Regions from separate parts of the Kluyvera intermedia genome, predicted to be linked through region 1. Evidence: predicted binding sites of a transcription regulator. Region 1 holds the regulator's gene; the other holds the start of a gene.

Region 1 (15,287 bases):
ATTATCCCACCGGCCAAGCCCGGTTCACGCATTCTGGCCACACGCGAGCCCATTGGTGTGGTAGCGGCAATTACGCCATGGAACTTCCCGATGGCGATGCTGACCCGTAAGCTTGGCCCGGCGCTGGCCGCAGGCTGCACCGGGGTCATTAAACCCGCCAATAACACCCCATTATGCGCCTTCGCTCTGCTGGCCCTTGCGAAAAAAGCGGGGATCCCGGACGGCGTATTGAACGCCGTCGCCGGTAATACGTCAGAAATTAGCGATGCCATCATGGCAAGCCACGCAGTGCGTAAAATCTCTTTCACCGGTTCAACATCGGTAGGGAAAACGCTGGTACGCAACGCAGCAGAGACCATGAAGAAAGTCTCAATGGAACTTGGTGGTAATGCGCCGTATATCGTATTTGAGGATGCGGATATTGATGCCGCCGTGCAGGGGGCAATTGCCAACAAATTCCGTAATGCCGGACAGGTTTGCGTCAGCGTGAACCGTTTTTACATTCATGATGACGTGTATGATCGCTTTGTCAGCCAACTGGTGAGCGCTGTGAAAGCGCTGAAAGTGGGTAATGGACTGGATGACGGTGTCGTCGTCGGGCCGCTTATCGAAGCGTCAGCGGTGAAAAAAGTGCGCGAACACGTCGAAGATGCGATTGCAAAAGGCGCTGAAATCCTCGCGGGCGGTGAACCGCATAGCTTGGGTGGCAACTTCTGGCAACCGACGGTGCTGGGTGAGTGCCATGAGCAGATGCAACTGGCGCAAGAAGAGACCTTCGGCCCGCTGGCGGCCTGCTTCCGCTTTAGCGATGAAGAGGACGTTATTCAGCGTGCGAATAATACTCCATATGGTCTGGCCGCTTACTTCTACACGCAAAACCTGTCCCGCGTGTTCCGGGTCTCTCAAGCTTTAGAAAGCGGAATGATCGGCATTAACGAATGTGCGGTTTCCACTGAATTAGGGCCGTTTGGCGGCGTGAAAGAATCTGGCCTGGGCCGCGAAGGGTCGGTACTGGGGTTAGAAGAGTACCTTGAAGTCAAAACGCTGCACATTGGGGGGCTATAGACATATGGTATTGGAAGAGGGCGTGGAGATGAAAATCTATACTTTTGATTTTGACGAGATAGAGGATCAGGGGGATTTCTACCGTGAATTTGCCCGACTCTTTGCCCTCGAAGGTGAGCCGATCCGCGATCTGGATGCGCTTTGGGAGGTGGTTATTAGCCCGGAGATGCCGCTGCCGCTGGAGATTGAATTCATCCACCTTAATGATAAGCAGCGTCGACGCTATGGGGCGCTGATCTTGTTGTTTGATGAGGCAGAAGAAGAGCGGGAAGGGATGTTGCGCTTTAACGTTCAGCGCGGGTAAAAAAAAGCCCTCGCAAAAGGGCGAGGGCAAGTCGTCGGTCAAGACGACGAGGGTTTATTTGTACAACTCTGCGGTAGCGTGCCAGCTGTCGCCGGTACGTGCTTCAATAATGCGATAGCTGCTAGCGCCTTGTTTTTCAGCTTTTGCGGCTAACTCGCTACGCATGTCCATCGGAGTACTCCCTACCTGTGATAGAGAAATGGTACCCAGGGATTGTAGGTTTTGCGCCTGGTCGGCGTTAATTTGTTGTGCTGCGGCGTTTGCGCCGAAAGAGAGTACTGATGCCAGACCAAGGGATGCGATGATAATTGCTCTTTTCATACTCTTAACTCCTCACCTTATTGTGCAGCGGTGAGAGGACGTTTTTTCTAATTCCTGGACCGCTGTAGATATTTGATTGACTGATTTTTAACGCATTATTACACGCGAGCTTATTTGTACAGCTCAGCCGTTGCGTGCCAATGAGAACCGGTACGCGCCTCAATGATGCGATAAGAAGAAGCCCCTTCTTCCTGTGCTTTTTTGTTCAGCATTTGATGCATATCCATCGGAGTTGAGCCAACGGAACCGATTGATACGGTGCCAAGGGACTCACGCGTCTGGGCCTGGTCGCTGTTAATAGAATCAGCGGCGAATGCGCCAAAAGAGATAACGGAAAGGATGCTTAAAGCGGCAACGGTTGTTTTGATTTTCATGATACTTACCTCGTCGAATTTTTTTGGAAGGCCTTTATTCTGTGACCCTCATCACGAAATTAAGTATACACTAATCACATAAAATATTAATACCTGACTAATGGTTGCGCGTGTAATTACATGTCAAGAACCGTCATTTTTAGAACGTATATGTATAAGAAAGCGCATAATCTGGCAAAGCTATGCTGCAATAATGCGTAAAATCAAAAAGATAGAATAATTTGATATTTTGTGCGCTTAAGTCAGGATATATTCACTGTGTATATGTATCAGGGTGAGGGATCGCACTAAATGCTAACGAAACGGCAGTTTAAGATGTGGGGATGGCGGGGATAAGCCGCTCCTCTGGAAATCCAGAGGAGGCAGCAGAAGGGATTACAGTTCCTGCTCGAACAGAATCTGGATAGCCTCAAAGAGATCTTTAACGCTAAAGCCTCTGGCCGGGGTAGTGAAAATGGTGTCATCGCCAGCAATGCTGCCGAGAATGCCCTCAGCTTTACCCAATGAGTCCAGCAGGCGCGCGATCAACTGTGCGGCGCCTGGGCTGGTGTGGATAACGACCACGGAATCGTTGTAATCAATGTCCAGCACCAGGTTTTTCAGTGGGCTGGTGGTGGTTGGTACGCCCAGTTCGGCTGGCAGGCAATAAACCATCTCCATTTTGGCGTTGCGCGTACGCACGGCGCCAAACTTAGTCAGCATACGAGAGACTTTGGATTGGTTAATATTATCGAAGCCCTCTTCCTGTAAGGCCTGAACAATTTCGCCCTGAGAGCTAAATTTTTCTTCCTTCAGTAACGCTTTAAAGGCTTTAACTAATTCTTCTTGTTTGGTCGAACTTCGCATAAGTCACCCGAGTATGGTGGTGAAATTAACATTATTATGCATATAGGTGAATTTTTATGCAAAACAATTTGCCCCAAGAGGCTAAATAAAATAGAGAAAGGCAAGATTTTAGCAAAAATTAGCCCTAAGAAACATGCTTATGTCACGGGAAGCAAATAAGTTAAAAGTAAATGAAATGTTATTAAATTGCTGTTGTTTTACGCAACATGCTGAGTATATTGTAATCGATAGTTGATGAAAATTTGGTTTCGTAGACAGACCTTTTTCTGGAAGTCATGCGGTTCAACCAACAATGCTGTTGGATAACCCGCATTCTGTAAGCAATTATATTGTAATTAATTACCTCGTGAATTAAGGTCGCCGCAACGGAGTAACAACAGGTCTCTCCTGCGTTGGTTATGCGGTCCACAGCAGGTTGCTACCTGAATGTCATTAACCACAATAAGGAGTTTAGGATGAAAGTCGCAGTCCTTGGTGCCGCCGGCGGAATCGGTCAGGCGCTTGCCCTACTACTAAAGACCCAACTTCCTTCAGGTTCAGAACTCTCTTTGTATGATATCGCCCCCGTCACGCCTGGTGTCGCGGTCGATCTCAGCCATATTCCAACGGATGTTAAAATCAAAGGTTTCTCGGGTGAAGATGCGACGCCAGCGCTAGTTGGGGCTGATGTCGTTTTGATCTCAGCAGGTGTTGCACGTAAACCCGGTATGGATCGCTCCGATCTGTTTAACGTTAACGCCGGGATTGTGAAAAACCTGGTGCAACAAGTCGCCAAAACCGCGCCAAAAGCCTGCATTGGTATTATTACCAATCCGGTCAACACGACGGTGGCCATTGCCGCTGAAGTGCTGAAAAAGGCGGGCGTGTATGATAAGAACAAACTGTTCGGCGTAACGACGCTGGATATCATCCGCTCCAATACCTTTGTTGCCGAGCTGAAAGACAAAAACTGTGGCGACGTGGAAGTGCCTGTCATTGGCGGCCACTCCGGCGTGACCATCCTGCCTTTACTGTCGCAAATTCCTGGCGTCAGCTTTTCCGATCAGGAAGTGAATGACTTAACCAAACGCATCCAGAACGCGGGCACCGAAGTGGTGGAAGCGAAAGCGGGTGGTGGGTCAGCAACGCTCTCTATGGGACAGGCGGCGGCGCGTTTTGGTCTGTCGCTGGTACGCGCTCTACAGGGCGAAAAAGGCGTGGTGGAATGCGCTTATGTTGAAGGTGACGGCGAATATGCCCGTTTCTTCTCACAGCCGCTGCTGCTCGGTAAAAACGGCGTTGAAGAACGTCAGTCAATCGGCAAACTGAGTGCCTACGAACAGCAGGCGCTGGAAGGGATGCTGGAAACGCTGAGAAAAGATATTCAGTTGGGTGAAGAGTTTATCAACAAATAAGACCATTAGTCTTATTGTCACAAAGGGGCCGAATGGCCCCTTTGCTTTTGCTTCATTAGTCTGATGCCGGGTATTCCTGAATCGTCACCTGCATCGTCATCTTCTTATCATCACGCATCACCACGACCGGAATGATTGAACCCGGGCGAATCTCCGCCACCTGATCCATTGTCTCCAGCGCGGAAACCGCCTGCTTGCCGTTCACCGAGATAATCACGTCGTTATTCTGGATCCCCGCCTGGGCTGCCGGGCCGTTCGGCGACACATCATTAACCACGATCCCCTGGATCGGGTCGATACTGCTGCCCTGCGCGTGCAGCGGTGCAATTTCACGCCCGCTGATGCCGATGAAGCCACGGATCACTCGGCCATCGCGAATCAACTTATCCATGATCTTGGTTGCCAGCTGGAACGGGATCGCAAAACTGAGCCCTTCAGGCGTTTCGCCATCGTTGCTTTTATCAAAGGAGAGGGTGTTGATCCCCATCAGCTCGCCCAGCGAGTTCACCAGCGCACCGCCAGAGTTACCGTGGTTGATCGAGGCATCGGTTTGCAGGAAGTTCTGCCGACCGCTTGGGTTCAGGCCAATACGGCCGGTGGCGCTGATAATCCCCTGAGTGATGGTCTGCCCAAGGTTGTATGGGTTACCAATCGCCAGTACCACGTCGCCAATATGCGGAATGCGTGCCGGATTAATCGGGATAACCGGTAGGCCTCCGGTTGCGTTAATTTTGAGTACCGCCAGGTCGGTCAGGCTATCGGAGCCTACCAACAGGGCTTCAAACACACGACCGTCCTGCAACGCGACGATGATTTGATCGGCGTTGTTGATCACGTGTTTGTTGGTAATGATGTAGCCGCGTTCATCCATAATCACCCCGGAGCCAAGTGTTTTGATCTCCAGTTGATTATTGGTGCTGTTGTTTACGCTGCGATTGTAGACGTTGACCACCGCAGGCGCGGCGCGGCGCACCGCAGAGTTATAGCTCGTCGGCGTTTCATCCGTGCTGCTAAAGTGCTGGGTGGATAACGGGTTCCACTGGCGCAAAGAGGGGACGGTGGCAATCAAAATGCCGCCGACCAATAAACCGAGTGCGACCGAACGTAAGAGCTTTACTAGCATGATACCGGCATCGTTGATAAGGAAACTGAAACGAAGCATACCACGAGTTAACCGGACATACATTCCATGCTATGTCCGGTTTAACCCGGATTACCGCATAAGCAGATAGATGCTCTCATTACCGCGCATGACGTTCACTGCAATCACGGCGGGCTTGGCTTCCAGCACTTTGCGCAGTTCGGCAATCGACTGAGTTGGCTGGCGGTTAATGCCAATAATGACATCATCCTTATGCAGACCAACCTGAGCCGCCGGGCTGCCTTTCTCGACATCTGAAATGACGACCCCTTTGGTACCGTCTTTTGCCTGGCCATCGCTCAATTGAGCCCCTTCCAGTGCAGGGATAATCAACTGGGCGCTGGCGGTGGATGAAGTGCTCTTATCCAGCGTGACTTCCACCTCCATCGGCTTGCCGTTACGCAGCAGGCCCAATTTGACCTTAGAGCCTGGCTCTGTGGTGGCAATACGTGAACGCAGTTCGGCAAAACTGTTGAGAGGTTTACCGTTCAGGCTGGTAATGACATCGCCGGATTTTATCCCTGCTTTAGCGGAACCCGAACCCGGCAACACTTCACTGATGAATGCTCCGCGCTGCACATTGAGATTAAAGGCTTTAGCAATATCCGCCGTCATCTCCATGCCGCGAATACCCAGCAGGCCGCGTTTGATTTCACCAAACTGAATCAGTTGCTGTGCCAGGGTCTGCGCCATATTGCTAGGGATGGCAAAGCCTATACCAACGCTGCCGCCGCCGGGCGCCAGAATGGCGGTATTGATGCCAATCAGTTCGCCGTTGAGGTTTAGCAGGGCGCCGCCGGAGTTACCACGGTTAATGGCGGCGTCGGTCTGAATAAAGTTTTCCAGCCCTTCCAGATTCAGGCCGCTGCGCCCCAGGGCCGAAACGATCCCTGAGGTTACGGTCTGCCCGAGGCCGAAGGGGTTACCGACGGCGACGGCGAAATCACCGACGCGCAGCTTGTCAGAGTCGGCGATGGCTATTTGGGTTAAGTGGCTGGCTTTTTGAATTTGCAGCAAGGCGATGTCGCTTTGATCGTCACTGCCAATGAGTTTGGCATCGAACTCACGACCATCGTTTAGCTGGATGCTAATCTTCTGCGCATCGCTGACCACATGGTTGTTGGTCAGTACATAGCCTTTTATGGCATCAATAATCACGCCGGAACCCAGCCCTTCAAATTTCTGCGAAGGTTCGTTCGTGGCGTTACCGCCGTCGTCACCAAAGAATTTCTTTAGCTCCTCTGGCACCTGCTGATTCACCGGCGCGGTTCCCTCTACTTTCACACTCACTACCGCAGGCAGGACTTTCTCCAGCATTGGCGCAAGGCTTGGCAGGCTACCCTGGCCAGGAACCTGCGTAGGTAATGACGCCATCACTGGCGCGGGTACGGCAAGAGAGAGTCCGATGCTTAACGCTAACGCACTTAACAGTAAAGTCGATTTGCTCATTGATGCTGGCCCTCATGACCCTGAAGATAAGGACAATGCTTCCCGAAAAGGCTGATGTTATTGAATTAAATATAGTCGGCGTGAACAGAAGAGGACGGGCGCATATCATGCGCCCGTAGAAAAATACTGAAAATGCAGATTAATCGCGTTTGGCACCGCTACGCAGCAGGCCAGATGCGCCATCTGAATAGTCGCGTGGCATCTGTACCGGCGCCTGGTCGTTACCGGCTTCGGACTCCGCCAGGCGATTGCGGAACGGGTTGGCCTCAGGCGACATCCCCGGCAGCAAGTTGCTGGAGCTTTTCGCCATGTGCTGGTAAATCTGGCGATAGTCATCGGCCATGTTATCGAGCAACTCGGCGCTGCGGGCAAAATGGCTGACCAGCTCTTCGCGGTACTCTTCCAGTTCGGCTTTGTTTTTTTCCAGTTCGTACTGCAAGGCCTGCTGCTGGCGTAATTTGCGATTACCGAAACGCATGGCCACGGCACCGATGATGATACCGACAACTAACCCAATTAGCGCGTATTCCCAGGTCATGAACATCTCCCATTGTTTTGTTGTTCCGTAGGGTATTGGCGACTTCGGCAACTCCATGCCTGCACCCGATAGTGCCACTATAACCGCTAATCCCGTAGAAGTGGAATCCTGACGCATCATCGCGTAGTGTAGAACGGACTTTTTTTAGTCAATCGTGAAGTAAGACATACCGGTTTTCAAAGGAATAACAATTAGATCATGCAAAGCCTGTCCCCCACATTGCGCTATCTTCAGGCCCTCGAACAGGGCAGCCATCAACCAGATGATGTCCAGCGTGAGGCGGTAAGCCGCCTCGATACCATTTACCAGGAACTTCAAACAAAAATAACGGCACCTGCCGCTGGTGGCGGGCTAAAAGCGCGCTTTGGTAAACTGCTGGGCAAGAAAGACAACGACACACCGACCGCCGTTCGCGGCCTTTATATGTGGGGCGGCGTAGGGCGCGGGAAAACCTGGCTGATGGATATGTTTTACCAAAGCCTGCCGGGCACCCGTAAACAACGCCTGCATTTCCACCGTTTTATGCTGCGAGTGCACGAGGAGTTGGCGGCGCTGCAAGGGCATAGCGATCCGCTGGAAATTGTTGCCGAACGCTTTAAAGCGGAGACGGACGTCCTGTGTTTCGACGAATTTTTTGTTTCGGATATCACCGACGCCATGCTGCTTGGCGGCTTAATGAAAGCGCTGTTTGCTCGCGGTATTACGCTGGTGGCAACGTCGAATATTCCGCCGGATGAGCTTTATCGCAACGGGCTACAGCGTGCGCGCTTTATGCCCGCCATTGAGGCGATTAAAGAACATTGTGACGTCATGAATGTCGATGCGGGTATCGATTACCGTCTGCGTACCTTGACTCAGGCGCACCTGTGGCTCTCGCCGCTCAATAGCGAGACGCGTCAACAGATGGATAAGCTATGGCTGGCGCTGGCGGGTACCGCGCAGCACAATGCCAGCACGCTGGAAATTAATCATCGTCCGCTGCCGACGCTGGGCGTTGAGAATCAAACGCTGGCGGTGTCGTTTACGACGCTATGCGTGGATGCGCGTAGCCAGCATGACTATATCGCGCTGTCGCGTCTGTTCCATACGGTGATGCTGTTTGATGTCCCGGTGATGACGCCCTTGCTTGAGAGTGAAGCACGACGCTTTATTGCTTTGGTGGATGAGTTTTACGAGCGCCACGTGAAGCTGGTGGTGAGCGCGGAAGTTGAGCTGTACAACATCTATCAGGGCGAACGACTGAAGTTTGAGTTCCAGCGCTGCCTATCGCGTTTGCAGGAGATGCAGAGCGAAGAGTATCTGAAGCGCCCGCACATGCCTTAATTAATGCATAGCCTATGTAGCCCGGGCGAGGCGTTCACGCCGACCCCGGGAAACCCTCCGCACGAATTCCCAGCATCGCTTCGACCGACCGGTCTACATGGGCAAACAAAACCCATCGCAAATCACATAAAGGGGTCGATCTTTGACCCTGACTTCTCTATACTCTTGCGACCCCACGTTACGAGAGAGTTTTTTTCCCAAAACTTTCTATGTGCCGGCATAGGCTATTCGAAGGGGTAGGTTTGCTGGACAATGTCGTGTGAACCTCATCTGACTAAACGTTTGGGTGTTCACCAACGTGTAACTAATTTATTTGGGTAAGCTTTTAATGAAAACTTTTACAGCTAAACCAGAAACCGTAAAACGCGACTGGTATGTTGTCGACGCGACCGGTAAAACTCTGGGCCGTCTGGCTTCCGAACTGGCTCTGCGCCTGCGCGGTAAGCATAAAGCGGAATACACTCCGCACGTAGATACCGGTGATTACATCATCGTTCTGAACGCTGATAAAGTTGCTGTAACCGGCAACAAGCGTACTGACAAAGTGTACTATCGTCACACTGGCTACGTCGGTGGTCTTAAAGAAGCGACCTTTGAAGAGATGATTGCTCGCCATCCTGAGCGTGTGATTGAAATCGCGGTTAAAGGCATGCTGCCAAAAGGCCCGCTGGGTCGTGCAATGTACCGTAAACTCAAAGTTTACGCGGGCAATGAGCACAACCACGCGGCACAGCAACCGCAAGTTCTTGACATCTAATCGGGATTATAGGCAATGGCTGAAAATCAATACTACGGCACTGGTCGCCGCAAAAGTTCTGCAGCTCGCGTTTTCATCAAACCGGGTAGCGGTAAAATCGTAATCAACCAACGTTCTCTGGAACAGTACTTCGGTCGTGAAACTGCCCGCATGGTAGTTCGTCAGCCGCTGGAACTGGTCGATATGATTGGTAAACTGGACCTGTACATCACCGTTAAAGGTGGTGGTATCTCTGGTCAAGCTGGTGCTATCCGTCACGGTATCACCCGTGCACTGATGGAATATGACGAGTCACTGCGTGGCGAACTGCGTAAAGCAGGCTTCGTTACTCGTGATGCTCGTGAGGTTGAACGTAAGAAAGTCGGCCTGCGTAAAGCACGTCGTCGTCCTCAGTTCTCCAAACGTTAATTGGTTTCTGCTTCGGCAGACAACAATTTGCGAAAAAACCCGCTTCGGCGGGTTTTTTTATGCCCGTAGAATGGGGATTGTAGGTTCTTTTTCTGCTTTTCCAGAATCGCCTCACCACAAGTCATTCAAAATCTGGTAGACTATCATCCAATTTTCTGCCCAATTGCGCGCGATTGTTCATTTTATGTTTAGTTTATGAACGAGAATGTTGTCTAACGTGCAGAGGCTTATCATCTGGCTAGCCGCCGTTGTGGCTGGTAGCAGTACAAATTCTGATTACACCTGGAGGTTTTCATGGCTGTCGCTGCCAACAAACGTTCGGTAATGACGCTGTTTTCTGGTCCTACTGACATCTATAGCCATCAGGTCCGCATTGTGCTGGCTGAGAAAGGTGTTAGTTTTGAAATCGAGCTCGTGGAAAAGGACAATCCACCACAGGATCTGATTGACCTCAACCCGAATCAAAGCGTTCCGACACTGGTCGATCGTGAGCTGACCCTTTGGGAATCTCGCATCATTATGGAATATCTGGATGAGCGTTTCCCTCATCCGCCGCTGATGCCGGTTTATCCGGTTGCACGTGGTGAAAGCCGCCTGTACATGCACCGTATCGAAAAAGACTGGTACTCACTGATGCACACTGTGATGTCCGGTTCTGCCGCTCAGGCCGATGCCGCTCGTAAACAGCTGCGCGAAGAACTGCTGGCGATTGCCCCAGTGTTCACTCAGAAGCCATTCTTCCTGAGCGATGAGTTCAGCATCGTTGACTGCTACCTGGCTCCACTGCTGTGGCGTCTGCCGGTCATGGGTATTGAGCTGGTAGGTGCGGGTGCTAAAGAGCTGAAAGGCTATATGACCCGCGTCTTCGAGCGTGATTCTTTCCTCGCGTCCTTAACGGAACCTGAGCGCGAAATGCGCCTTGGCCGGGGTTAATTGAATGGATGTTTCACAGCTTTCTCCGCGTCGTCCGTATCTGCTTCGCGCGTTTTATGAGTGGCTGCTGGATAACCAACTGACGCCACATCTGGTGGTTGACGTGATGCAGCCCGGTATAAACGTACCGATGGAGTATGCGCGCGATGGTCAGATTGTGTTGAACATCGCGCCGCGCGCGGTAGGCAACCTCGAACTGTCCAACGAAGAAGTGCGCTTTAATGCGCGCTTCGGCGGCGTTCCACGTCAGGTTTCGGTCCCACTGGCTGCCGTGCTGGCTATCTATGCCCGTGAGAACGGCGCTGGGACGATGTTTGAAGCAGAAGCGGCCTATGATGAAAACGCTGAAGGCTTCAACGATGATGCTGTGGAAGAGAGTGGTAACGAAACGGTGATGTCAATCATTGATGGTGATAAGCCTGATAGCGATGACGATACCGATCCAGACGACACTCCGCCACCGCCACGCGGTGGACGCCCGGCGTTACGCGTAGTGAAATAAAATCAGGCCCTTTAGGGCCTGATTTGTTTTGTAGGGATTAACGCGCCACACACTCTTTTATTCCCAGAATATCATCACCCTATCGTTCACCCCGTTAATTGGTTTTATGAGCCTCAAGCATGGTTTGCGAGCGGACGAGTTCATCCGCCAACAACTTCTCGTCAGGTAACTGCATTTTGTACTCACTGGTAAGCACTTTATGAGGTAAACCCGTCAGGGCATAGTGAGCCTCGCCAGCACCTTTTTCCGCGCACAGGATTAAGCCTACAGGTGGATTCTCTCCAGGCATTGTCCAGTGCTCCTGGGCGTAATTCAGATACATGTTCATTTGCCCTGCATCGGCGTAGCTAAATTTGCCGACCTTAAGGTCAACGATGAGCAGGCAGCGTAAGCGGCGGTGGAAGAACAGCAGGTCAATGCGAAACCAGCTATCGTCAATGCGTAATCGACGCTGACGACCCACAAAGGCAAAGTCATCACCGAGTTCCAGCATAAAATCCATCAGGTGGTTTATCAGCGCTTCTTCAAGATCGGATTCAGAATACTCATCCTTCAGATCGAGGAATTCGAGAATGAACGGGTCACGTATTGCTTGTTCTGGCGTAACATCAGCGACGGTGGGGGCGGCCTGCTGCAACATGGTGGTTTTATCGTGGGACAGTAATGTTCGTTCGTAAAATTGGGTGGTGATTTGCCTATCAAGCTGCCTTACTGACCAGCCGTTACGTAACGTCTCTTTCTCGTAAAAAGCGCGGGCATCAGGATTTTTAACCGATAGCAGGCGGACATAAGCTGACCAGGGAAGCAGGAAAATTTTGGCGAGTTGTGCCAGACGGGAAGATTCACCAGACACTGTCTGCTGAATTCCAATGCTCTGAAAATAAAGATAAAAAGCCCGTATCTGTCGCAAGTTTCCCGTTGAAAACCCCCGTTTGTATCGCTGATTTAAATCGACGGACAAACGTTCAATCAGTTGAGTTCCGTAAGCCGCTCGCGCTTCACCGCCTTGTTCAAATTCGACAATTCGGCGGCCAATCTCCCAATAAGTTGCCGTCATAATTGCGTTGATGCTGCGGACCGTTTCTGTCCGGGCGTTATCCAATAAATGAATTATACCGTCATGGATTTGCTGATAATCCTCAGCACGGGATGTAGAGGTGAGTGTATTCATGTCTTCCCTGGCGTGATAGTTACGAGGTGAAAATATATCGCTATCAATACGCTCGGGGTCTTATGTCGTCAATCCATGCCGATTGGATTACATGGACTTGCATCAGTACTTGCGAGTTGCTTTCCAGGAATGTCGTGAATGTGCGAAGAAGAAAACAGGCCCCCATCCAGCAATGTGAATTTGGCAGGGGGCCAGAGAGGTTTTTACACTTCCAGGTAATTCATAATCCCGTCAGCCGCTTTACGACCTTCGGCAATCGCCGTGACCACCAGGTCCGAACCGCGCACGATGTCACCACCGGCGAAGATTTTCGGGTTGCTGGTCTGGAATGCATTCTCGCTGCCTTCCGGGGCAATAACACGACCCTGAGAGTCCAGCTCAACGCTGTGTTTTGCCAACCATTCCATGCTGTGAGGACGGAAACCAAATGCCATTACTACTGCATCGGCTGGCACCACGTGTTCGGAACCGGCAACGATCTCCGCACGACGACGGCCTTTCGCATCCGGCTTGCCCATTTCAGTACGTGCCATTTTTACGCCGCATACTTTGCCGTTCGCATTCACTTCCACACCCAGTGGCTGGACGTTGAACTGGAACTCGACGCCTTCTTCACGCGCATTTTTCACTTCGCGTTTAGAACCTGGCATATTCTCTTCATCACGACGGTAGGCGCAGATAACATGCGCGGCGTTCTGACGAATAGAAGTCCGTACGCAGTCCATCGCGGTATCGCCGCCGCCCAGCACAACAACGCGTTTGCCTTCCATGCTGACATACGGCTCGTCAGGCGTTTCGCCGAAGCCCATCAACTGCTTGGTATTGGCAATCAGGAACGGCAGGGCATCGAATACGTCAGAAGCGTCTTCGTTTTCCAGACCGCCGCGCATCGACTGATAGGTGCCCACGCCGAGGAATACGGAATCGTAATCCTTCAGCAGGTCATCGATCTGTACATCGCGGCCGACTTCTACGTTGAGTTTGAACTCAATACCCATGCCGGTGAAGATTTCACGGCGGCGGGTCATAACTTCTTTCTCCAGCTTAAAGGCCGGGATACCGAAGGTCAGCAGACCGCCGATTTCCGGGTGACGGTCAAAGACCACCGCCTTCACGCCGTTGCGGGTCAGCACATCGGCACACGCCAGGCCAGCCGGGCCGGCACCGATGATGGCGACTTTCTTGTCGGTCTGCTTAACGCCGGTCATGTCTGGACGCCAGCCCATCTCAAACGCTTTATCGTTGATATAGCGCTCGATGTTGCCGATGGTCACCGCGCCGAACTCATCGTTCAGGGTACAGGAACCTTCGCACAGACGATCCTGCGGGCAAACGCGCCCACAGACTTCCGGCAAGGTATTGGTCTGGTGTGACAGCTCTGCTGCCTCAAAAATACGTCCCTCGTTGGCCAGTTTCAGCCAGTTAGGGATGTAGTTATGTACCGGACATTTCCACTCGCAATACGGGTTGCCGCAGGACAGGCAGCGGTCTGCCTGTGCTTTGGCCTGGCCTTCGGAAAACGGCTCATAGATCTCGATAAACTCGATCTTACGGATCTTCAGCGGTTTCTTTGGCGGATCAACGCGCTGGAGGTCGATAAATTGATATACGTTCTGACTCATGATGACCCCTTACTGCGCCTGCACACGCAGCTCAGCTGCGCTACGACTACGATGACCCAACAGTGCTTTCACATCACTGGACTTCGGTTTAACCAGCGCGAATTTCGCTGAGAATGCCGGCCAGTTCGCCAGGATCTCTTCGCCACGGGATGAACCGGTCAACTGCACGTGCTCGGTAATAAGCCCACGCAGATGCTCTTCGTGAATAGCCAGCGTTTCAACATCCAGCACCTCCACCAGTTCCGGGTTCACGCGTTTGCGGAAATCACCGCTTTCATCCAGTACGTAGGCGAAGCCGCCCGTCATACCGGCACCGAAGTTGACGCCCGTTTTCCCCAGCACGCAGACGATCCCGCCAGTCATGTATTCACAACCGTTGTCGCCAATACCTTCCACGACGGTGATGGCCCCGGAGTTACGCACACCGAAACGTTCACCTGCGCGGCCTGCGGCGTACAGACGACCACCGGTCGCGCCGTAAAGGCAGGTGTTGCCGATAATGCTGGCTTCATGACTGCGGAAGGCAGAACCGACCGGAGGACGAATCGCCAGCAGACCGCCAGCCATGCCTTTACCGACGTAGTCGTTGGCATCGCCGGTCAGATACAGCTCAACGCCGCCGGCGTTCCACACGCCGAAGCTCTGGCCTGCGGTACCGCTGAAGTGCGCTTTAATCGGATCTGACGCCAGCCCTTGGTCGCCGTGCGTCTGGGCGATGTAGCCCGACAGCGATGCGCCCACGGAACGGTCGGTGTTGCGGATATCGAACCAGAAGGTTTTGCTCTGGCGCTCATCCACAAACGGTTTTGCCTGCTGCAACAGTTGAGCGTTCAGCACACCGTTATCAAACGGTGGGTTGTTCTCAGTGCAGAACAGCGCTTTGCCAGGATGCGGCTCGGCGGTTTCCAGCAGACGAGACAGCTCCAGCTTCTGCTGCTTGGCGGTGAACCCGTCCAGCTCTTTGAGCAGGTCGGTACGGCCAATAAGATCCACCAGGCGGGTCACGCCCAGGCTTGCCATTAGCTCGCGCACTTCACGGGCGATAAATTCAAAGTAGTTGGTCACTTTGAACGGCAGGCCGTGATAGTGGTTCTTACGCAGTTTTTCGTCCTGGGTTGCTACACCGGTTGCGCAGTTGT
Region 2 (15,287 bases), 440 kb from region 1:
TTCCGGTGGCGATGATCGATGAATTCCAGGATACCGACCCGCAGCAATATCGTATTTTCCGCCGTATCTGGCGGCAGCAGCCGGAGACCGCGTTGCTGCTAATTGGTGACCCTAAACAGGCGATTTATGCCTTCCGCGGCGCCGATATCTTTACCTATATGCGCGCACGTGGCGATGTGGCCGCGCATTACACCCTCGACACCAACTGGCGTTCTGCGCCGGGGATGGTTGAGAGCGTCAACCGCCTGTTCGGGCTGGTTGATAATCCCTTTATGTTCCGCGACATTCCGTTCCTGCCGGTTAAATCAGCGAGCAAAAATGCCTCGTTGCGCTTTGAGGTTGACGGCGAAAACCAACCGGCGATGAACCTGTGGCTGATGCCTGGAGAAGGCATCAGCGCAGGCGATTACCAGAACTTTATGGCGGGGCAGTGCGCGGCACAAATTCGCGACTGGCTGACCGGCGGTCAGCGTGGTACGGCGTTACTGTGGCGTGGCGACAAGGCCCAGCCGGTACAGGCTTCCGATATCACCGTGCTGGTGCGTAACCGCCAGGAGGCGTCGCTGATTCGTGACGCACTGAACGCGCTGGCGATTCCCTCGGTCTATCTCTCTAACCGCGATAGCGTGTTTGAAACCCCGGAAGCACAGGAGTTACTGTGGGTACTGCAAGCGGTGTTGACGCCGGAGCGCGAAAACGCCCTACGCAGCGCGCTGGCAACGGCGATGTTTGGCCTTAACGCCCGGGATATTGAGCAACTAAACCAGGATGAAAATGCCTGGGATGCGCTGGTGGAAGAGTTCACGGAATACCGCAATACCTGGCTGCGTCGCGGCGTGATGCCGATGCTCCGCGCGCTAATGAGCGCCCGATCGATTGCCGAAAACCTGCTGGCGACTCACGGCGGAGAAAGACGTTTAACCGACATCCTGCACCTGAGCGAACTGCTGCAAGAGGCCGCCACCCAGCTTGAAAGTGAACACGCGCTGGTGCGCTGGCTCAATCAGCAGGTTGCCGAGCCGGATACCAATGCCTCCAGCCAGCAGATGCGTCTGGAGAGCGATAAACACCTGGTGCAGATTGTCACCATTCACAAATCAAAAGGGCTGGAATATCCGCTGGTCTGGCTACCGTTTATCGCCCGTTTCCGTAAGCAGAATCAGGCGTTCTACCACGACCGCAACTCCTTTGCGGCGGTACTCGATCTTAACGAAAGCGACGAAAGCCTTGAGCTGGCCGAAGCTGAGCGACTGGCAGAAGACCTGCGTCTGCTGTACGTCGCGTTAACCCGCGCCGTCTGGCACTGTAGCTTAGGCATTGCGCCACTCACCGCGCGACGCAGCGACAAACCAACCGATACTGAATTACACCACAGTGCGCCGGGGCGGTTGCTGCAAAAAGGCGAGGTGCTGGATGCCGCGGGCCTTGAAGCTTGCCTACGCGCGTTGTGCGACGAACATATTGCGCTCACGCTCGCCACGCCGCCGGATGATACCCGCTGGCAGCCAACGCAGGCCGCCATGCCAGAACTGGCGGCGCGACAGGTATTGCGACGCGTACTCGATGACTGGCGAGTCACCAGTTATTCCGGCTTGCAGCAGCGCGGGCACAGCGTGGCACAGGACCTGCTGCCGCGTCTGGATATCGACGCGGTCGGCACGGGCGAAACGCTGCCTGAACTGGAACTGACGCCGCACAACTTCCCGCGCGGCGCATCACCAGGGACGTTCCTGCATAGCCTGTTTGAAGACCTCGACTTCACGCAGCCCATTTCACCTGAATGGATGCAAGAACAGTTGCAAAACAATGGCTTTGGCGAACACTGGGAGCCAGTGCTGACTGCCTGGATATCGCAGGTACTGGAAGCACCGCTGGCGGATACCGGTATTGCCCTAAACCAACTGAGTGCGCGGGAAAAACAGGTCGAGATGGAGTTTTATCTGCCGATTGAAACGACGCTGGACGCCCGTGCGTTGGACGCGCTCACCCGCCGCTACGACCCGCTCTCCGCAGGCTGCCCGGAACTCGATTTCCGTCAGGTGCGCGGTATGCTCAAAGGTTTTATTGACCTCGTGTTCCGCCACGACGGGCGATACTACCTGCTGGACTACAAATCCAACCATTTAGGGGATAGCGGCGAAGCCTATACCCAGCAGGCGATGGCGCAAGCGATGCAGTCGCACCGCTATGACCTGCAATATCAGCTTTATAGCCTGGCGCTGCACCGCTATTTGCGTCATCGCCTTGCCGATTATGACTACGAGCGTCACTTTGGCGGCGTGATTTACCTGTTCCTGCGCGGCGTCGACGGCGACGCGGGGCAGCAGGGGATATTTACGACTCGGCCCGATCGCGAACTGATTACGGCAATGGACGCGCTGTTTGCTGGCGTTGAACAGGAGATGGATGCATGACGCTGGAACAACGCTTATTAGAAGCTGTAGAACTCAAGCTGCTGCGCCCGCTGGACGTGCAGTTTGCGCTGATGGTGGCGCAGGATGAACATCCGGCGGTGATGCTGGCGGCAGTGATGCTCAGTCGTGATACCGGCGAAGGGCACGTCTGTTTGCCGCTCTCCCATCTAACGCCCGCGATGCAGCCAAAGGGGCGCGCACGGGAACTGTGGCAGCAGCTCTTTGCCGACGCGGGCGAACCTGAAGACTGGTCAGCATTGTTACTTGCCTCGCAAGCGGTGAGTGTGGGTGAGCGTCCATCGCCGCTGATTTTGAGCCGTGAGCGTCTTTATTTGAACCGCATGTGGCGCAACGAACTCACCGTGGCACGCTTCTTTAGCGACACCCAGGCGCCGTTTGCCGTTGACGAGCCACAGCTTGCCGCCACGCTGAACGCGCTGTTTCCGCTCAGTGACACGGTAGACTGGCAGAAGGTCGCAGCCGCCGTGGCGCTGACGCGGCGTATTTCGGTGATTTCCGGCGGCCCCGGCACCGGGAAAACCACCACCGTCGCCAAACTGCTGGCGGCGCTGGTCCAGATGTCCGGCACACAAAAGTGCCGTATTCGTTTAGCCGCACCGACCGGGAAGGCCGCCGCGCGATTAACCGAATCGCTAGGTGCTGCGCTGCGTAAGCTCAACCTGAGTGACGAACAAAAAGCGATGCTGCCGAGCGATGCCAGCACGCTGCACCGCCTGTTGGGCGCACAGCCCGGCAGCCAGAAAATGCGCTATCACGCCGATAATCCGCTGCACCTTGACGTGCTGGTGGTCGATGAAGCCTCAATGATTGACCTGCCGATGATGGCACGGTTGATTGATGCGCTGCCGCCGCATGGGCGGGTGATTTTCCTCGGCGACCGCGATCAATTAGCCTCCGTTGAGGCCGGTGCCGTGCTCGGTGATATTTGTAGCTGGGTTAACCACGGCTATACCGCGGAACGCGCGCTTGAGCTTAGTCGCCTCGTCGGTGCTGACGTGCCTGCCGGTGAAGGACATGCGGCAAGCGCGCTGCGCGACAGCCTGTGCCTGCTGCGCACCAGCTACCGTTTTGGCAGCGACTCGGGCATCGGGCAACTGGCCGGTGCAGTGAACCGGGGTGATAAAAAAACGGTGAGTGAGGTCTTCACGCGTGGGTTTAGCGATATTGAACTCAAGGCGCTACGTACCACGGACGATTACGCCGCGATGCTTGACGATGCGCGCGCGGGCTACGGTCATTATCTCCAGTCGTTGCGTGACCGAGCCGACCCCGCGCTTGTGCTGGCGGCGTTTGGCGAATATCAAATCCTCTGCGCGCTGCGGGAAGGGCCGTGGGGAGTTAGTGGGTTGAATACGCAGTTTGAACTGCTGCTGACGCGCCATCGGCAGATTGTCCCTCAGCGCCATTCTCGCTGGTATGAAGGGCGTCCGGTGATGATCACTCGTAATGACAGCGCGCTGGGGCTGTTTAACGGCGATATTGGCATTGCGCTAGACCGAGGGCAGGGGACGCGTGTCTGGTTCCCGATGCCGGATGGCACGATTAAATCGGTGCAGCCAAGCCGCTTGCCTGAGCACGACACCGCCTGGGCGATGACGGTGCATAAATCGCAGGGTTCAGAATTCACCAATGCAGCGCTGGTGCTGCCGACGCAGATTGTGCCAGTGGTGAGCCGTGAGCTGGTGTACACGGCGATTACCCGTGCGAAAGCGCGATTGTCGATGTATGCCGATGAGAATCTGCTAGTGCAGGCGATTGCCACGCGTACCGAGCGGCGTAGTGGGCTGGCGGCGATTTTTGCGGAGATGACGTAACCCGGAGCCGGAATGCCCCTCACCCTAACCCTCTCCCCAGAGGGGCGAGGGAACCGTGCGGAGCCGGAATACCCCTCACCCTAACCCTCTCCCCAAAGGGGCTAGGGAACCGTGCGAAGCCTGGGTGTTAAATTGGATGTCGGATGTAAACACGGGTACAGTGCGCTCCCTCTCCCTTTCAGGGAGAGGGCTGGGGTGAGGGTCATGCTCCAAGCCCGGGGGTTACACTAAGTCCGTCATCAGCACCTTAGACCGGCGCTGATAGTTATAGAGAAGCTTCTTACTCTCCGGCAACAGCTCCACATCAACCGGTTTAAACCCACGCTCCTGAAACCAGTGAATACTGCGCGTGGTCAGCACAAACAGATGATTCAACCCCATCTGTTTCGCTTGCGTCGCAATACGCTCTAGCAAGACTTCCCCGCGCGATGAGCTCCGGTAATCCGGATGCACTGCCACGCAGGCCATCTCACCAATCTTCTCTTCCGGGAACGGATACAGCGCAGCGCAGGCGATGGTGGTGTTATCGCGCTGAATAATGGTGAACTTGTCGATCTCCATTTCCAGTTGTTCGCGAGAGCGGCGCACCAGAATCCCCTGTTGCTCCAGCGGCGCAATCAGATCCAGAATCCCGCCGATATCGTTAATGGTGGCGCGGCGAATTTGCTCGGCGCTCTCCATCACAATCTGCGTACCAATACCGTCGCGGGAGAACAGTTCTTGCAACAGCGCGCCGTCCTCCTGATAGCTAATCAAGTGGCTGCGGCGCACGCCGCTACGGCAGGCTTTCACCGCGCCGCGCAGGAACCGTGCGGTGCCGGAAAGATAATCCCCTTCCTGCTCCAGTTCTTCAATACGCGCCTGCGCTTCGTTCGGGAACAGCTCAGGGACAATGTCGCCCGCCTCGTTGTACACCCCTTGCGATGAACAAAAGCCGATCATCTTTTCAGCTTTGAGCTTAATCGCCAACTGGGTAGCGACTTCCTCGGAAGTCAGATTAAAGCTCTCACCGGTCACTGAAACGGCGACCGGCCCCATCAGCACAATCGCGTCGTTGTCGAGCTGACGATGAATCGCTTCTTCATCAATGCGGCGAATACGTCCGCTGTGGCAGTAGTCAATGCCGTCATCCACACCCAGCGGCTGGGCGATAATAAAGTTACCGCTCACCACGTTGATGTGCGCGCCCTGTAACGGGGTATTGTTGAGGCTCATCGACAGCCGCGCGGTAATATCCAGCTGCAACAGACCGGCGGCCTGTTTCACCAGTTCAAGCGTTTTGGAATCCGTTACGCGAATATGTTTATGGTAGGTTGGCTCATGGTTGTGCTCGGCCAGATTCGCGTCGATTTGCGGGCGCGCGCCATAGACCAGTACCAGGCGAATGCCTAGACTGTGGAGCAGGCCAATGTCGCTGACAATGCTGGAAAAGTTTTCATGCTCAATGGCTTCACCGCCGAGCATAATGACAAACGTCTTCCCCCGGTGGGCGTTAATATAGGGGACAGAATGACGAAACCCCTCTACCAGTTCGGTTCTACGTTCCTTCACCACGGCACAACCCTCAATGCATGATTATTCGTTATTAATGTATTTTTATTCTGTTTTGGGCGGAAACGCAAGCCAGAATTTGCCTAAATAACGTAATAGCCTGCTGCCAATTGTGTTGATACAACGAATGTTTACCCTTTTATAGATGACAGCTTATCCGCCATTGGTTACAGTTTTCGGTCAATCGTATTATGCGTAAATTCAAATTGTCTTTTTTTGCCTGGGATAGAGCATGTCGGGAAGTCAGTCGTTAAGTCGTCGTCGCCTGTTAAAAGGGGCGGGCGCTATGTGGTTGTTAAGCGTGAGTCAGGTCGGTTTCGCTGCCGTTAGTCAGGTGGTGGCCGTACGCATCTGGCCGGCGTCCAGCTACACGCGCGTCACGGTGGAGTCTAACCGTGTGATTAAGTACCGACAGTTTGCGCTGAGCAATCCTGACCGTATGGTGGTGGACCTCGAAGGGGTTAATCTGAACTCGGTGCTAAAAGGCATGGGGGCGCAGATCCGCGCCGACGATCCCTACATTAAATCGGCACGCGTAGGGCAGTTTGACCCGCAAACCGTGCGTATGGTGTTTGAGCTTAAACAAGACGTCAAACCGCAGCTTTTTGCGCTGGCACCGGTTGCCGGTTTCAAAGAGCGTCTGGTGATGGATCTCTACCCGGTCAACAGCAACGACGTGCAGGATCCGTTGCTGGCCTTGCTGGAAGAATACAATAAAGACGGCCTCGAAAAGCAGGTGCCGCCAGCCCAAAGTGGTCCGCAGCCGGGGAAAGCCGGGCGCGATCGGCCGATTGTCATCATGCTTGATCCCGGCCACGGCGGTGAAGACTCCGGCGCGGTAGGGCTGCATAAAACGCGGGAAAAAGATGTGGTGCTGCAAATTGCCCGTCGCCTGCGTGCGCTGATTGAAAAAGAAGGCAATATGAAAGCCTACATGACGCGCAACGAAGATATCTTTATTCCACTCAAAGTGCGGGTGGCGAAGGCGCAAAAGCAGCGCGCCGACCTGTTTGTCTCCATCCATGCGGATGCCTTCACCAGCCGCCAGCCGAGCGGTTCGTCGGTGTTTGCGCTGTCGACCAAAGGGGCCACCAGTACGGCGGCCAAATACCTCGCGCAGACCCAGAACGCCGCCGACTTAGTGGGTGGCGTGAGCAAAAGCGGCGACCGCTACGTTGACCACACCATGTTTGATATGGTGCAATCGCTGACCATCACCGACAGCCTGAAGTTCGGCAAGGCGGTACTGAAAAGGCTTGGCAAGGTCAACAATCTGCATAAAAACCAGGTTGAACAGGCAGGCTTTGCGGTGCTTAAAGCGCCAGATATTCCATCGATCCTCGTCGAAACGGCGTTTATCAGTAACGTTGAAGAGGAGCGTAAGCTGAAAACGGCGGCCTTCCAGCAGGAAGTTGCCGAGTCGATCCTGGCGGGTATCAAAGCCTACTTTGCCGATGGCGCGACGCTGGCAAGGCGCGGGTAACCCGCTATGTCGCAGCTAAAAAGTGTCCACGGCGGCAATACCCGCGAAGCGGCCGCGCTGTTGGGCATTTCTCCCGATCAACTGCTGGATTTCAGCGCTAATATCAATCCGTTAGGCATGCCGGAGAGCATCAAGCAGGCCATTATCAGCCAGCTTTCCTGCGCCGAGCGTTATCCCGATGTCGACTACGCGCAGCTTCACGAGGCGCTGGCTGCGCACCACGAGGTTCCAGCTTCGTGGATTCTGGCAGGTAACGGCGAAACGGAATCTATTTTTACCTTCGCTCACGGTTTGAAGCCGCGTCGGGCAATGGTTATTGCACCGGGCTTTGCCGAGTATCGCCGGGCGCTGGACACCCTCGACTGCCAGGTGGAAACTTTCGTCCTGTGCGAAGAAGACGGCTGGCAACTGACCGACCGCATTCTGCGCGCACTGACCGCTGAACTCGACTGTCTGTTTCTCTGCACGCCAAATAACCCGACCGGGCTGCTGCCTGAGCGGGCGCTACTGGAGGCGATTGCCGACCGCTGCCGGACGCTGGATATTGCGCTTGTGTTAGATGAAGCCTTTATCGACTTTATTCCCGGCGAGCCAGGCTTTATCCCGTTACTCGCGCAAAACCCGCATATCTGGGTACTGCGCTCGCTCACGAAGTTCTACGCCATCCCTGGCCTGCGATTGGGCTATTTGCTCAACAGTAACGCGCAGGCGGTTGCGCGTTTACGCCAGCATCAGATGCCGTGGTCAATCAATGCTTTTGCCGCGCTGGCAGGCGAGATTGCGCTAAACGATGAGGCCTACCAACAGGCAACGAGGCGCTGGCTGGCGCAGGAAGGTCAGCGATTTTATCGTCTGCTTGGCGAAATCGACGGCTTAACCGTTTACCCGGGACAAGCCAACTATCTGTTTCTGCGCTGTGAGCGGCCGGAGATTGAATTGCAGGACGCGCTGCTGCAACAGCATATTCTGATCCGCAGCTGCGCCAACTACCCGGGGCTGGACGGGCGCTACTTCCGCGTGGCGATTCGCAGCAACGCCGAGAACGAACAGCTGCTGACGGCGCTCCGTCAAGTGCTGAGCTGAACCCCGCCCGGCACCGCGCTTAACAGGTGCTGCTTCGGCCAGTGGTCGGTGAGCTTTTTCTGTCCCAGTGCCCACTTCAGGTATTCCACATCGTGATGGCGACGGTCAAGCATCAGCCCGACCACGCTGCCGCTGTGCGCCACGTTTAGCCCGTATAGCCCGCAAGACTCAACTAGCGACAACAATGCAGCAAAACCCGGCTTGGGCAATAGCGCCTGGCTGGCGATGGCGCTAAGCGTTGCCGCCTCTCCCAATAAGCTTGCGCTATTGCTGGCGCAGGCGGTCTGTACCTTTTCCCACGCCCCTTGCAGGACATCAGCATTGGCGTGTAATGCCGCCTCACGTGGGAGCCGATGATAATCAGCGGTGCGCAGAATAACCGGGCTTTCGAGCACCAGCAGGTCAAATTCAGGCGAGGGGCCACAGGCAATTTGGGTACGAGCATGATGGTGGTCAAACAGGGTGAGTTGACGGAACAGGGTGCTGTCCGTCGGTTCCAGCGACACACACAGCGTAGCGAGAATTGATTCATCCAATGAATGGCCAAGGTGATGCGCTGTGGCAATGGCGGTGGCGGCAATATCGGCGGTGCTGCTGGCCATTCCTTTGGCAACCGGAATCGTCGAATGTACCTCAACGCGCAGCGCCTGGCTTCGTGATAGCGCATAGCCAAAGTGCGCCAGTAGCGCGTTGACCGTCGCGCGGGTGAGCGGCCGCTCATCAGGCAGCGGCGTTCCGTCGCACACTTCAACCGTGCTGTACCAGTCTATCGGGCAAGAGATGAGCTTTTCACTGCCCAGAATCCAGCCCTGAATAATTTCCCCGCAGGAGCCGGGACAGCGCGCCACGCTCATGATATTCCTTGCTTAACCCATCCAAATATAACTACCGTAAATATACCGGTATTGTCATAGCGCAACGAAATCCTTTATTCAGCACGCTAGAGTAACCTGCTTTTATTTTATGCGGGCGCTGTGCCGGCATAAATCTGCAACCAACAGGTTCGGCACATTATGTGCCAGGGAAGGGGGTGAATACACGCGTGTATAAATCCCCCGCAGCCCCCGCTGCTGTGATGCTGACGACCCCGTAAACACCACTGATCGCAAGATCGGGAAGGACGGGCGAGGATGACGCTAAGCCAGAAGACCTGCCTGTTGGCCATTAACAACAACTTCGGTGGGAAGTGGGTTGCTTTGCGTTGCACGGTCGGCAGACCGGGCAAGCGCACGGCTATACTCGCCCCCCGGCAACAGGGGCAGGGTATGGCAGCCAGACAGCACGCATTTGTTCTTGCAGGTACCGGCAGCGGCTGTGGTAAAACCACGGTGACGCTGGGCTTGCTTAAACTGTTCCAGCAGCGCGGGCTGCGGGTTCAGCCGTACAAGGTTGGCCCTGACTATCTCGACACCGGCTGGCACACTGCGCTGTGCGGCGTCCCTTCGCGCAATCTCGACAGCTTTATGCTGCCCACCCCTATTCTCAACGCGCTATTTTGTGACCATTTGCAGCAGGCTGATATCGCCGTCATTGAAGGTGTGATGGGCCTGTACGACGGTTACGGCACTGACCCGAATTATTGCAGCAGCGCCGCGATGGCCAAACAGCTGGGTTGCCCGGTGATTTTGCTGGTCGACGGCAAAGCGGTATCGACATCAATTGCGGCAACGGTGATGGGCTTTCAGCACTTCGACCCCAGCCTTAATATTGCCGGGGTGATTGTTAATCGCGTCAACAGCGACAGTCACTTCCAGTTGCTGAAAAGCGCCATCGAGCGTTACTGCACCATTCCGGTACTGGGTTATGTCCCGCGCGTTGAGGGCGTAGCGCTGCCAGAGCGCCATCTTGGGCTGGTTACTGCCCGCGAATCAACGGTTAACGCCCAACCGTGGCAGGATTTTGCCACCACGCTTGAGCGCACGCTGGATATTGATGCGCTGCTTTCACTGAGTGAATTGAGTGCGTTACCAGCGGGCGAATGGCCGACGACTCCGCTTGCCGGTGAAGGCTTAACGCTGGCGCTCGCCGATGATGAAGCCTTCAACTTCTACTACCCGGACAACCTGGCGCTGCTGGAACGCGCGGGAGTGAAGATTGTGCGCTTTAGCCCGCTGCATGACCGTGAGCTTCCGACGTGCCAGATGATCTGGCTGGGCGGTGGCTACCCGGAATTACATGCCCGGGCGTTGGCTGCCAACACCTCCATGCTGACGCAACTGCGTGCAGCGCACCGGCGCGGCGTGGCGATCTACGCGGAATGCGGCGGCCTGATGTATCTCGGCAGCACGCTGGAAGATGCGCAAGGCGAAATCCATGCGATGGTCAATGTCCTTCCTGGCGACAGTAAAATGGGTAAACGGCTGACCCGCTTTGGCTACTGCGAAGCCGAGGCCCAACAGCAAACGTTGCTTGCCGCCCCCGGCGAGGTGCTGCGCGGACATGAATTTCACTACTCCGATTTTACCCCTCGGCTTCCGGCGGTGATGGCCTGTCGCAAAACTCGTGATGGTGCAACGCTCCAGCAGTGGAGCGGCGGCTGGCAGTGTGGCAACACCTTTGCCAGCTACCTGCACGTCCACTTCGCGCAACGTCCCGCGATGCTCAACCACTGGTTTACCGCGGCGAGGCGTGCCCAATGACGCTGCTTGCCTGGTGTCTGGCGTGGGTGCTCGATTTTGTTATCGGTGACCCGCAAAACTGGCCGCATCCGGTGCGCTGGATAGGCAACCTGATAAGCATCGTACAGCGCTGGGTGCGACGCATTTGCCGCAGCGATCGTGCGCTACGTATTGGCGGTGGAGTGATGTGGCTGGTGGTCGTTGGGCTGACCTATGGCGTCACGTGGGGCGTGTTGACGCTGGCCACAAAAATTCATCCGTGGCTGGGCTGGGGCGTAGAGGTGTGGATGATTTTCACCGTCCTTGCCGGGCGCTGTCTGGCGCGATCCGCACAGGATGTTGAGCGACCGCTGCGTGACGGCAACCTCGCTGAAAGCCGCCTCAAGCTGTCGTGGATTGTCGGTCGCGACACTTCCGAGCTTCAGCCAGAGCAGATTAACCGCGCGGTGGTAGAAACCGTGGCGGAAAACACCGTCGACGGCATTATCGCGCCGCTGTTCTTCCTGCTACTCGGCGGCGCGCCGCTGGCGATGGCTTACAAAGCGGTCAACACCCTCGATTCCATGGTCGGCTATAAGCACGAAAAATACCGCGCCATTGGCATGGTCAGCGCCAGATTGGACGATGTCGCCAACTTTATTCCCGCCCGCCTGAGCTGGCTACTTATCAGCGCCGCCGCCTTTCTCTGTCGCTTTGATGCGGTACGCGCGCTACGCATTGGCTGGCGCGATCGCCGCAACCACAGCAGCCCAAACTGCGCGTGGTCGGAAGCCGCGGTCGCCGGGGCGCTGGGCATTCGTCTGGGCGGCCCGAACGCCTATTTTGGCGAGCGCGTGGAAAAACCGTGGATCGGTGACGACCACCGCGCCATCGCCATTGATGATATTTCCCGAACGATTCGACTGATGTGGGTGTCGTCCACGCTGGCTCTGCTGCTGTTTATGGCAGTGAGAGTCTGGCTGATGGGCGTCGCCTGAGGAGCAGTGCATGAACTATATCCAGCAACCACAGGCTATCGAGCGTAAAAGCTTTGAGATCATTAGCGACATTATTGCCGAAACCCGCCCGGAATATCGCTTCGACAGCCCGCTGCACGAGGCCATTATCAAACGGGTTATCCATACCACCGCCGATTTTGAATGGCTGGATATTTTGTGGTTCGCGCCGGATGCATTGGCCCGTCTGACCGAGGCGCTAAGCCGCCCGTGTACGCTTTACACCGACACCACCATGGCGCTGTCCGGCATCAATAAAAATCTGCTGGCGACCTTCGGCGGCGAGTGTCGTTGCTACATCAGCGACCCGCGCGTGGTGCGCGAAGCCAAAGCGCAGGGTATGACCCGCTCGATGGCGGCGGTAGATATTGCAGTGCAAGAAGCTGGAGATAAGGTCTTTGTTTTCGGCAATGCGCCGACCGCACTGTTCCGTCTGCTGGAGCATAAAGGGGTGGAAGTGGGCGGTGTGGTTGGCGTTCCGGTCGGTTTTGTCGGCGCGGCGGAATCGAAAGACGCCCTGAGCAAAAGCGGTCTGCCGGGCATTGCGGCGCTCGGGCGTAAGGGCGGCAGCAACGTGGCCGCCGCCATCGTCAACGCCATTCTCTACCATTTGCAGGCCGCACAATGAATGAGCCCGCCTTTGATGCCCCGGTGTGGCATAACGGCAAAGCGCTGCGCAAAGGCTACACCACCGGTTCCTGCGCTACGGCGGCGGCCAAAGTTGCCGCGCTGATGGTGATGCGCCAGCACCTGATTCATCAGGTGTCGATTGTCACCCCTTCCGGCGTGACGCTGAATTTGAACGTTGAATCGCCACACGTCGAAGGCCAGCAGGGAATTGCCGCCATTCGCAAAGACGGCGGCGACGATATCGACGCCACTCATGGGATGCTGATTTTCGCCCGCGTCACGCTGAACGACAGCGGTGATATTACCCTGCGCGGCGGCGAGGGCGTTGGCACTGTGACCCGCAAAGGCATCGGGTTGCCGATCGGCAGTTCGGCGATAAACCGCACCCCGCGTCACACCATCGAAACCGCCGTGCGTGAAGCGATTGGCCCTGCGCGCGGCGCGGAGGTCGAAATCTTCGCCCCGGAAGGCGAGGAGCGGGCGCAAAAGACCTATAACTCGCGGCTGGGCATTCTGGGCGGTATCTCGATTATCGGCACCACCGGCATCGTCACCCCCATGTCGGAAGAGAGCTGGAAACGCTCGCTGGCGCTGGAGCTTGAGATGAAGCATGCGGCGGGGCTGGAGCGGGTGGTGCTGGTGCCGGGTAACCATGGCGAACGTTTCGTACGTGAGCAGATGGGGATCGATTCACAGGTGGTGGTCACCATGAGCAACTTCGTCGGCTACATGATTGAAGAGGCCGTGCGCCTGGGCTTTCGCCAGATAGTGCTGATAGGCCATCCCGGTAAGCTGATTAAAATCGCCGCCGGCATTTTCCATACCCACAGCCATATTGCCGACGCGCGGATGGAAACGCTGGTCGCCCATCTGGCGCTGCTCGGCGCGCCGCTGGAGCTCCTGACGCTGGTTAGCGATTGCGATACCACCGAAGCGGCGATGGAACATATTGATGCGTTCGGTTTTCAGCGTATCTACAACCATCTTGCCGAACGAATCTGCCAGCGCGTCATGCAGCGCCTGCGCTTTACCAAAATGCCGCCAGAATGCGACGCCATCATGTTCTCGTTTGATAACCAGATCCTCGGCAGCAATCGTCCGGTGAGCGAGATTATCGAGGCGATGAAATGCTGACGGTGGTGGGTATGGGCCCCGCAGGTGTGCAACTGATGACGCCGCAGGCCACACAGGCCGTGCTAAGTGCCGATGTGCTGGTCGGCGCGGTGCGGCATCTGGCGCAGTTCGCGGATTTTTGCGGTGAATGCTGCCCGCTGGGGGCCAATATTGACCAGATTTTGCAATGGATTACTGAACGCTCGGCACAAAACGTGGTGGTGCTGGCTTCCGGCGACCCGCTGTTTTACGGCATTGGCACACGGCTGATTGCCCATTTTGGCCGCGATAACGTGCAGGTGATCCCCGGTGTCAGCGCCGTGCAGTATCTGTGCGCGCGGGCGGGTATCGATATGAATGAGATGTGGCTCACCAGCAGCCACGGGCGCGAGGTGAATTTTGATGCGCTCGCCAGCCATTTGAAAGTAGCGATGGTCACCGATAAACGCTGCGGCCCAAAACAGATTGCTGCCGAGCTGGTGGCGCGTGGCAAAGGATATCGCTGGATGGTGATTGGCGAAAATCTGGCGCAGGACAATGAACGGATCCACTGGCTACCGGTTAGCGCGGTGGCTAACGACTATGAGATGAACACGGTGGTGATCCTCGATGAAAGATGAGCTGTTTTTGCGCGGCGAAAAAGTGCCGATGACCAAAGAAGCAGTGCGGGCGTTGGCGCTGTCAAAGCTGGAATTGCATTGGGCCAGCCACCTGATTGATATCGGTGCGGGAACCGGCAGTGTGTCGATTGAAGCGGCATTGCAAAACCCCACGCTTGCAGTGACGGCGATTGAACGCAACCCGGCGGCGCTGCGCTTGCTGGAAGAGAATTGTCAGCGGTTTGCCTGCGGCAATATTTCGGTGATGGCCGGTGAAGCGCCTGATGTGAGGGTAGAGCAGGCTGATGCCATCTTTATCGGCGGCAGCGGTGGTCACCTTTGCGCGTTGATTGACTGGTCGTTACAGCATCTGCGCCCCGGTGGGCGGCTGGTGATGACTTTTATCCTGCAGGAAAATTTGCACGCGGCGCTCGACCATCTACGTCACTCAGGCGTCACGGCGCTGGACTGCCAGCAGCTGAATATCGCGGCGCTCACCCCGCTTGGCAGTGGGCACTATTTCAAACCGCATAACCCCGTTTTTGTGATTGCCTGTCAGAAGGAAGACGCCCATGTCCACACTCTTTGATCCCCGCTGTGTCTGGTTCGTTGGCGCAGGCCCCGGAGACCGGGAGCTGATCACCCTGAAAGGCTACCGCCTGTTGCAACAAGCCCAGGTGGTTATCTACGCCGGATCGCTTATCAACACCGAACTGCTGGACTACTGCCCGTCAGACGCCGAATGCCATGACAGCGCCGAGCTGCATCTGGAACAAATTCTCGAGTTAATGGAAGCGGGCGTGAAAGCCGGGAAAACGGTGGTACGCCTGCAAACCGGCGACGTGTCGCTGTACGGCTCGGTGCGTGAGCAGGGCGAAGAGTTGACGCGGCGCGGTATCGCCTGGCAGGTGGTACCGGGCGTCAGCGCGTTTCTTGGTGCGGCGGCGGAACTGGGCGTTGAGTACA

The links. The regulator ArgR, encoded in region 1, controls arginine synthesis, uptake and breakdown. The targets are predictions, from matches to a motif close to ANTGAATAAAAATACANT.
Positions count from the first base shown of each region.
Region 2: the regulator ArgR is predicted to act here: its motif matches at 5,837-5,854, upstream of argA (amino-acid N-acetyltransferase).

Region 1 is NZ_CP139986.1:563,958-579,244, forward strand. Features, by position in the region: gene U0026_RS02680 (NAD-dependent succinate-semialdehyde dehydrogenase) at 1-1,065, shown strand, start outside; gene U0026_RS02685 (barstar family protein) at 1,094-1,369, shown strand; gene yhcN-B (DUF1471 family stress response protein YhcN-B) at 1,424-1,690, opposite strand; gene yhcN (peroxide/acid stress response protein YhcN) at 1,801-2,064, opposite strand; gene argR (transcriptional regulator ArgR) at 2,440-2,910, opposite strand; gene mdh (malate dehydrogenase) at 3,366-4,304, shown strand; gene degS (outer membrane-stress sensor serine endopeptidase DegS) at 4,360-5,427, opposite strand; gene degQ (serine endoprotease DegQ) at 5,518-6,894, opposite strand; gene zapG (Z-ring associated protein ZapG) at 7,034-7,432, opposite strand; gene zapE (cell division protein ZapE) at 7,631-8,755, shown strand; gene rplM (50S ribosomal protein L13) at 9,084-9,512, shown strand; gene rpsI (30S ribosomal protein S9) at 9,528-9,920, shown strand; gene sspA (stringent starvation protein SspA) at 10,215-10,853, shown strand; gene sspB (ClpXP protease specificity-enhancing factor) at 10,858-11,355, shown strand; gene U0026_RS02750 (PDDEXK nuclease domain-containing protein) at 11,450-12,526, opposite strand; gene U0026_RS02755 (glutamate synthase small subunit) at 12,730-14,148, opposite strand; gene gltB (glutamate synthase large subunit) at 14,158-15,287, opposite strand, start outside.
Region 2 is NZ_CP139986.1:1,001,358-1,016,644, forward strand. Features, by position in the region: gene recB (exodeoxyribonuclease V subunit beta) at 1-2,414, shown strand, start outside; gene recD (exodeoxyribonuclease V subunit alpha) at 2,411-4,249, shown strand; gene argA (amino-acid N-acetyltransferase) at 4,472-5,803, opposite strand; gene amiC (N-acetylmuramoyl-L-alanine amidase AmiC) at 6,033-7,283, shown strand; gene cobD (threonine-phosphate decarboxylase CobD) at 7,290-8,366, shown strand; gene U0026_RS04825 (GHMP family kinase ATP-binding protein) at 8,351-9,220, opposite strand; cobalamin riboswitch at 9,349-9,538, shown strand; gene U0026_RS04830 (cobyrinate a,c-diamide synthase) at 9,632-11,005, shown strand; gene cbiB (adenosylcobinamide-phosphate synthase CbiB) at 11,002-11,961, shown strand; gene U0026_RS04840 (cobalt-precorrin-8 methylmutase) at 11,972-12,607, shown strand; gene cbiD (cobalt-precorrin-5B (C(1))-methyltransferase CbiD) at 12,604-13,743, shown strand; gene U0026_RS04850 (cobalt-precorrin-7 (C(5))-methyltransferase) at 13,737-14,342, shown strand; gene U0026_RS04855 (decarboxylating cobalt-precorrin-6B (C(15))-methyltransferase) at 14,332-14,910, shown strand; gene U0026_RS04860 (cobalt-precorrin-4 methyltransferase) at 14,894-15,287, shown strand, end outside.